Regions from separate parts of the Delftia sp. ASV31 genome, predicted to be linked through region 2. Evidence: predicted binding sites of a transcription regulator. Region 2 holds the regulator's gene; the other holds the start of a gene.

What was found. The regulator LexA, encoded in region 2, represses DNA repair genes until DNA is damaged. The targets are predictions, from matches to a motif close to ACTGTATNNNNATACAGT.
Region 1: a site for LexA is predicted at 1,604-1,621, ahead of recA (recombinase RecA). Genes of this name have one in related genera too.

Annotation. Positions count from the first base shown of each region.
Region 1 is NZ_JAELTK010000057.1:24,306-28,459, forward strand. It holds gene JHD82_RS19420 (sensor histidine kinase) at 1-135, opposite strand, end outside; gene JHD82_RS19425 (response regulator transcription factor) at 230-904, opposite strand; gene JHD82_RS19430 (MarR family winged helix-turn-helix transcriptional regulator) at 1,004-1,504, opposite strand; gene recA (recombinase RecA) at 1,652-2,755, shown strand; gene recX (recombination regulator RecX) at 2,958-3,434, shown strand; gene yddG (aromatic amino acid DMT transporter YddG) at 3,431-4,154, opposite strand, start outside.
Region 2 is NZ_JAELTK010000033.1:53,493-57,646, forward strand. It holds gene kdsB (3-deoxy-manno-octulosonate cytidylyltransferase) at 1-168, shown strand, start outside; gene adk (adenylate kinase) at 433-1,089, shown strand; gene JHD82_RS13985 (asparaginase) at 1,182-2,153, opposite strand; gene lexA (transcriptional repressor LexA) at 2,252-2,926, shown strand; gene JHD82_RS13995 (hypothetical protein) at 3,089-3,511, shown strand; gene JHD82_RS14000 (sigma-70 family RNA polymerase sigma factor) at 3,765-4,154, shown strand, end outside.

The DNA of each region.
Region 1 (4,154 bases), on a different contig from region 2:
CGGCTTGTTGGCCAGGCCCTGGGCCACCAGCCAAGTCAGCGCCAGGCTCACGGGCCACAGCAGCAGCAGCGGCGTGAGCATCCAGTCAAGAATCTCGCCGAACAGTGAGCGCTGTTCACGCTGGAAGATTTTCATCGGCGGGCAGCCCTCACGACGGGTTCACGGCCCCGTGGCATCCGCCACTATGCGCAGGCAAGCCAACCCGGGCCTGACAGCCAGGGCAGCGGCCTCAGGAAGCGATCTTCTCAAGGCAGTAGCCCAGGCCGCGCACGGTGGCGATGCGGATGGGGCCGCGCTCTATCTTCTTGCGCAGGCGGTGGATATAGACCTCGATGGCGTTGTTGCTGACCTCGTCGCCCCATTCGCACAGGCGCTCGACCAACTGGTCCTTGCTGACCAGCCGGCCCGCACGCTGCAGCAGCACTTCCAACAGGCCCAGCTCGCGCGCCGACAGCTCGACCATCTTGCCGTCGATGGTGGCCACGCGGCCGGCCTGGTCGTAGACCAGGGGACCATGCTTGATGGTGCTGCTGGCGCCACCCATGCCGCGCCGCGTGAGAGCGCGCACACGCGCCTCCAGCTCGGACAGCGCAAACGGCTTGGCCATGTAGTCGTCGGCGCCGTAGTCCAGCCCCTGCACGCGCTCTTCCACGCTGTCGGCCGCCGTGAGGATGAGCACCGGCAGCGCATCGCCCCGGCCGCGCAGCTTCTTGAGCACTTCCAGCCCGTGCATCTTGGGCAGGCCCAGGTCCAGGATGAGCAGGTCGAACTCGCTGCTGGTCATCAGCGCGGTATCGGCCTCGCTGCCGTTGGCCACATGGCTGACCACGGCGCCGGAGCCGCGCAGGCTGCGCAGCAGACCATCGGCCAGGACCTGGTCGTCTTCGGCAATCAGAATGCGCATGGGGTTGTCTCCTGAAATACAGACGCGCTCTGGATGTTGGAAATGCGCGCCTTTGATTCTCAGGATTCTAGGATGCGCCCCGCCCCGCTGGCAGGGACCTTACCCGAGTGAGCCGCCGCCCGCATAGGCCTCCAGCCCCAGCGCCACCACGGTGGCGATGTCGTCGCCGACTTCCTCGCGGAACTCGGCCTCGGCCTGGGACACGGCGTCATGGAAGGCCTGCAGCCATGCCAGGCCAGCAGGAGTGAAACGGATGCGGCGTGCGCGCGCATCGCGCTCGTCGCTTTCGCGCGTGACCAGGCCCCAGGCCTCACACTGGGCCACCAGGTCGCCCATGGACTGCTTGGTCATGCCAGCGCGCTCGGCCAGGTCGGTGAGCCTGTCGCCAGCCAGCGACAGATGCCGCGTGATGTGGATGTGGGCCGCACCCACCTTGTCGCGCGCCGCAAGATTGGACAGCGCCAGCGGCACCTCCACATCGCGCGCCATGAGCTGCAGCACACGCGCGTCGAACCGCCGCATGGCATGGCCGAGCAGGCGGCCCAGGTGGGTCTGGCGCCAGGCGTCGGCGGGCGGCGTGACGGGGGAAAACTCACTCATGGATGCATTGTGGAGGCAAATCCAACAAGTCAGGAAAACTGACTAAAAACACCAACAAAACAAACCAACAAGCCCATAAACTACTGTTCAAGCATCCAGCCTGAATGCAAATACAGAGCTGAAACCCCAGCCAACCCAGGAGTCCGCATGAACACCGCCGTCACCACCGCCAACAGTGAAAAAGCCAAGGCCCTGCAGGCCGCACTCGCCCAGATCGAAAAGCAGTTCGGCAAGGGCACGATCATGCGCCTGGGTGAAGGCGAAGCCATCCAGGACATCCAGGTCGTCTCCACCGGCTCGCTGGGCCTGGACATCGCCCTGGGCGTTGGCGGCCTGCCCCGTGGCCGCGTGATCGAGATCTACGGCCCTGAATCCTCGGGCAAGACCACGCTGACGCTGCAGGTCATCGCCGAAATGCAAAAGCAGGGCGGCACCTGCGCCTTCATCGACGCCGAGCACGCACTGGACACCAGCTACGCCCAGAAGCTGGGCGTGAACCTCAACGAAGTGCTGATCAGCCAGCCCGATACCGGCGAGCAGGCCCTGGAAATCGTGGACAGCCTAGTGCGTTCGGGCGCCGTGGACATGATCGTCGTGGACTCGGTGGCCGCCCTCACACCCCGGGCCGAAATCGAAGGCGAGATGGGCGACCAGCTGCCCGGCCTGCAGGCCCGTCTGATGAGCCAGGCGCTGCGCAAGCTGACAGCCACCATCAAGAAGACCAACTGCATGGTCATCTTCATCAACCAGATCCGCATGAAGATCGGCGTGATGTTCGGCAGCCCCGAAACCACCACGGGCGGCAATGCGCTGAAGTTCTACGCCTCGGTCCGCCTGGACATCCGCCGCACCGGCACCATCAAGAAGGGCGACGAGGCCATCGGCAACGAGACCAAGGTCAAGGTCGTCAAGAACAAGGTCTCGCCTCCGTTCAAGACCGCCGAGTTCGACATCCTCTTCGGCGAAGGCATCTCGCGCGAAGGTGAAATCCTGGACATGGGCGTCAACGCCAAGATCCTCGACAAGTCGGGCGCCTGGTATGCCTACAACGGCGAGAAGATCGGCCAGGGCCGTGACAACGCCCGCGAATTCCTGCGCGAGAACAGCGGCCTGGCCGTGGAGATCGAGAACAAGGTGCGCGACAGCCTGGGCATCGCCCTGCTGCCCACGGCCGGTGGCGATGCCCCCGAAGCCAAGGCTGCCAAGGCGGGCAAGGCCAAGGCCGACAAGGACGGCGTGATCGAAGCCTGAGCGGCCTGACCCCTCACTGCAGGCGCTGCCACGCCTGCACACACTGTGTTTGCCATCTTGGCGCAGGCTCACGTCTGCGCCTTTTTTATCGCCGGGACGCCCCAAGGCAAAAAAGCTGCCCCCTTGGGGGGCAGCGGACCTTGCGCAGCAAGGGGAGCGTGGGGGCCTTTTTTATTCGGGACGATTCAGGAGACATTGCCGCATGGGATTCGCCAAGCTGTCGCTCAAGGGCCGGGCGCTCAAGCTGCTGGGCCAGCGCGAACATTCACGGCTGGAGCTGGAACGCAAGCTCGCCCCCCATGTGGAGGAAGGCGAAGACCTGGGCGCCATGCTCGACGCGCTGGAGCAGCGCGGCTTCATCAGTGCCCAGCGCGTGGCCGAGTCCGTGCTGCACCAAAAGGCCGCGCGCTTTGGCACGGCACGCGTGGTGCAGGAGTTGCGCAACAAGGGACTGGACGACGGCCTGGTGCGCGCCGCCGCAGAGCAACTGCGCGCCACCGAACTGCAGCGCGCCCTTGCCGTATGGCGCCAGCGCTTCGGCGCACCACCGGCCACACCGCAGGAACGGCTCAAGCAGATGCGCTTTCTGGCTGCGCGCGGTTTTGGTGGAGAAATTGCGAGCAAGGTGCTGCGGGGGCGCAGCGAAGACTGGGACGCAGGAGCAGAGGACGAAGGCTAGCCTGCACGCCGGGTCGCACCCCAGCACACCAGCGACCCCACGGTCACCAGCACCACGCCCTGCCAGAAGCCCCAGCCCGGCTGCACCTGCAGCCAGGCACTGGCCAGCAGCGCCGAGAACACGGGCGTGAAGTACGACGCTGCAGCCATCACGGCCAGATGCCCGTGCTGTATGCCGTGCTCCCAGCAGCTGTAGCCCAGGGCGGTGAGCCCGCCCACGGCCAGCAATTGCAGCACCACGGTGCCCGACCATTGCATGCCGCCTTCACCGCCCAGCCACAGCCATTTGATCCACAACGCCAGCGCGGTCCATATCAGGAAAAGGCCCACGGCATTGTGGCCACCGCCCCAGCGCCGCGCAGCCAGCGAATAGCAGGGCCACAGCAGGGCCGCTCCAAAAGCCAGTCCATACGCCAGCGGGTTGGACAGCATGTGGTCCGCCATGCCCCGCAGTTGCAGCGAGTCGCCGCCCAGCACGCGCGTCAGCCCCCACAGGCACAGCAGCACGCCGGGCCACAGCCACCAGCGCGCATGCTGCTGGCGCAGCAGCACGGCCAAAACGATGGTCAGGCTGGGCCACAGGTAATTGATCAGCCCCAGCTCCAGCGCCTGGGCGCGGTCCTGCGCCAGGCCAATCGCCAGCGACAGGCAGATCTCGTAGACCGCAAACAGCAGGCCGCAGCCCCAGAAGTAGGCCGGATGCATGGCCCGCCACTGCGAG
Region 2 (4,154 bases):
TTCCCGCAGCTATCTCCCGCCCCCACCGAGGTGCTGGAGGCGCTGGAACAGTTGCGCGCGCTGTGGCACGGCCACCGCATCGCCGTCCACCTGACGCCCCATGCACCAGGCCCCGGCGTGGACACCCCCGAAGACCTGGAGCGGGTGCGCGCCCGGTTGTCCGCCTGAATCCGATCCCGCATACGCCAATACAGATGCGCCAATGGCGATGCCCGGCATCGCCATTCACAACACAACTGCACATGCGGTTTTGTCGGACAGCAAAACGCAGTTTTTGGAGATTGCACAGGCGACAGTTTTGCCCTCTGCGTGTAAGCCAGTGTTAGCCCTGTGCGTGCTATCCTTGCCCGCGACAAAAATATGACGCATGGACTGTCCGCCCCGGTGGGCCGATCCGGCAGACAAGAATTTCTACTCTCCTCAAGGACTTCCATGAAACTGATTTTGTTGGGCGCACCCGGCGCCGGCAAAGGCACGCAAGCCGCTTTCATCTGCCAGAAGTACGGCATCCCCCAGATTTCCACCGGTGACATGCTGCGTGCCGCCGTCAAGGCCGGAACGCCCCTGGGCCAGCAGGCCAAGGCCGTGATGGACGCCGGTCAACTGGTCAGCGACGACCTGATCATCAATCTGGTCAAGGAACGCATCGCCCAGGCCGATTGCGCCAACGGCTTCCTGTTTGATGGATTTCCCCGCACCATTCCCCAGGCAGACGCCATGAAGGCCGCTGGCGTGAAGCTGGACTACGTGCTGGAGATCGATGTGCCCTTCGACGCCATCATCGAGCGCATGAGCGGCCGCCGCTCCCACCCCGCCTCGGGCCGCACCTACCACGTCAAGTTCAACCCGCCCAAGGTCGAAGGCCTGGACGACGTGACCGGCGAGCCGCTGGTGCAGCGCGAAGACGACAAGGAAGAAACCGTCAAGAAGCGCCTGGACGTCTACAGCAGCCAGACCCGCCCCCTGGTGGACTACTACCGCGCATGGGCCGAAAAGGAAGCCGCAGCGGCACCCAAGTACCGCGCCATCAGCGGCCTGGGCTCGGTCGAGGACATCACCCAACGCGCACTGGCTGCACTGGCTGAGTGATGCAGGCCATGTGCCGCAACGAAAAAAGCACCCGCCGGGTGCTTTTTTGTTGACCGCCAGCAACTGAAGAAATGCCGGCGTCGCCGCCCGGCTCAATCGCGCGGCTGCACTGCCAGCGCCAGCATCATCGCAATTCGGGCCTTTGCCACGGGCAGATGCGCCAGATCGGCCTCTGCCGGGTTGGTCCCAAGGCCGGAGGCCACGGGCAGGCCTTCTGCACAGCGCGTGCCCCGCCAGATCCAGACGCCCTTGTCGCGGGCACGCTGCAAGGCCGCTTCCATGCCTTCGTGAACCGTCGCATTGCCCGTGCCAGCCACGACGATGCCACGCACGCCTGCCGCCACCAGCGCATCCACGCCGCTGGCACGCGCCAAGGCGCCGCTGAACACCACCTCGACCCAGGGCAGCTCATCCAGCGCCAGCAGATCAGATGACATGGCCGCAGGCACCATGGCCCGCGCGGACGGCGCGGCGGGCACCAGCCAGCGCACACGCCCTTCCTCCACCAACGCCTGCGGCCCGCCTTCCACGGAGCGCATTGCCTGCAGCCGGTAGGGATGGACCTTCTGCACCTGGGCTGCCGCATGCACCTCGCCGCCTGCCACCACCCATACGCCGCTGCGCCCGCCGCTGGCAGCCACGGTCACGGCATCGCGCAGATTCTGCGGTCCGTCTGCCAACAGGGCCGTGGCCGGGCGCATGGCGCAGGTCAACACAATGGGTTTGGTGGCCGGCAGCAGGCTGTGCAGCAGCCAGGCCGTCTCTTCCAGCGTGTCCGTTCCATGCGTGATCACCACGGCGCGTGTATCCGCATCCTCCAGTGCCTGCGTGCAGGCGCGCAGCAACGCGCGACACACGGGCCAGTCCATATCCTTGCTGTCCACCTGCGCGATCTGCTGCGTCTGCACGGGCCCCAGCGCCTGCTGCTCCAGGTCCGGCACGGCCTCCAGCAGCGACTGCACCGTGATCTGCCCGGCCTTGTACCCCACGCCCTGCGACTGCGAATCCGCCCGGCCGGCGATGGTCCCGCCCGTGCCCAGAATCACCAACTTTGACTGCCCCACTTGCACCTCTTGGAAAACTGGTTAAAAATACAGATACTGTATAAATCATCAGATGGCCTCCCAGCCTGCCATCTGCCCTCAAGGACCGGACGCACGCCATGCTCGACCATCCCAAGCTCACCGCCCGCCAGCAACAGATCCTGGACCTGATCCAGGCCGCCATCTCCCGCACGGGCGCGCCCCCCACCCGCGCGGAAATCGCCAACACGCTGGGCTTCAAGTCCGCCAACGCTGCCGAGGAACACCTGCAGGCCCTGGCCCGCAAAGGTGTGATCGAACTGGTCAGCGGCACCTCGCGCGGCATTCGCCTGCGTACCGACACCGTGCGCAACATCAATGCCGCGCGCGGCACCAGCTTCGGACTGCCGCTGTCGGCCCTGGCACCGCTGATGCTGCCCCTGGTGGGCCGCGTTGCGGCGGGCTCGCCCATTCTCGCGCAGGAACACATCGACCAAACCTATTCCGTCGAGCCCAGCCTGTTCCAGACGCGCCCCGACTATCTGCTGCGCGTGCGCGGCATGTCCATGCGCGACGCGGGCATCATGGACGGCGACCTGCTGGCCGTGCAGTCCGCACACGAAGCCCGCAACGGCCAGATCGTCGTGGCGCGCCTGGGTGACGAAGTCACCGTCAAGCGCCTGCGCCGCACCACGCAGGGCGTGGAACTTCTGCCGGAGAACCCCGATTACCCGGTGATCCGCGTCGCCCCCGAAGAGGCCTTTGCCATTGAAGGCCTGGCCGTGGGGCTGATCCGCAACAGCATGTCCATGTAAGCCGGACTGGCGGCCCTTCTCAGGCCGCCTCATCCCATTTCACGCACCGCCCAGGTGGTAGGCGCGAAGCCTTGGAGCTTCGCCCTGGGCGGAGCTTTGCCCGCAAACCGCAATCCTGCCTGTGTCCATGCCTCTTTGAAACACGCCAACAGGAGTCGTCACATGGGATTCGCTCTGCCAACACTGTCTTCTTTTTCCTTCCTGCGCCTGGCACATGGCATCCGCCTGACTGCGACCGCCATGGAGTCGGCCATGCCTCTTGCACAAGCCCCTGAGTGCCAGCCATTACCTGCCGCAGCACCCGAGCCCGCCAACGTGATCTCTTTCAGCAAGGCACGCCGGCGCAGCCAGCAGCGCCGCGGCAAGGCAGCACGCGCTGCAGACCATGGAGATGCCCAGCTGATCCTGCCCTTGCTGCCGACGCAGCCCGCCCTGCAATCCGCACCTGAGCAGCCTTCAGGCCTGCGCATCATCCAGCGGTCGCCGCAGGAGCAGCCGGAATGCCTGTTCATCTCCGGGCGCATGGCCGATGTCTGCGCTGCGCTGGAGCGCATGGAAGCGCATGGCGGACCAGCAGCCAACTGAGGCCCCGATGCAAGGTGTGCGACACACCTTGCACGACACAAACCTGGGTGGCGCGGACCGCGTGCCGCACGAGGAATCGGCCTGCGCAAAGCTGATGCAGGCTGGCGGCCACCATTGCCCTGTAGCGCACATGCAACAGTGGACGCCCTCTTTGCGGGAGGGGTGCCGGCCTGAAAGATAATTGATAAGCATTCTTATTATCTTTTGCAGCAGCGATTGCCACTGCGCCGCCTCCTCCGCCCCAGCCTTCTCCGTGCACAGCCTCTACCAGAACCACCATCCCTGGCTGGAAAGCCTGCTGCGCAAACGCCTGGGCAACCGTGACGATGCCGCCGACCTGGCCCAGGACACCTTTGTGCGCCTGCTGCGCTCGCCCCTGCCGCAGCAGGACATCCGCGAACCCAGGCGCTACCTGGCCACCATCGCCCGGGGCCTGGTCGCCGACCTGTTTCGCCGCCGCACGCTGGAGCAGTCCTATCTGGACTATCTGGCCCAGTTGCCACAATCGCTGGCGCCTTCGCCCGAAGAGCAGGCCATCGTCCAGCAGACCCTGCTGGATGTGGACCGCATGCTCCAGGGTCTTCCCCCCAAGGTTCGCGAAGCCTTCGTGCTGGCCCAGTTCGAGGAACTGAGCTACCCAGAG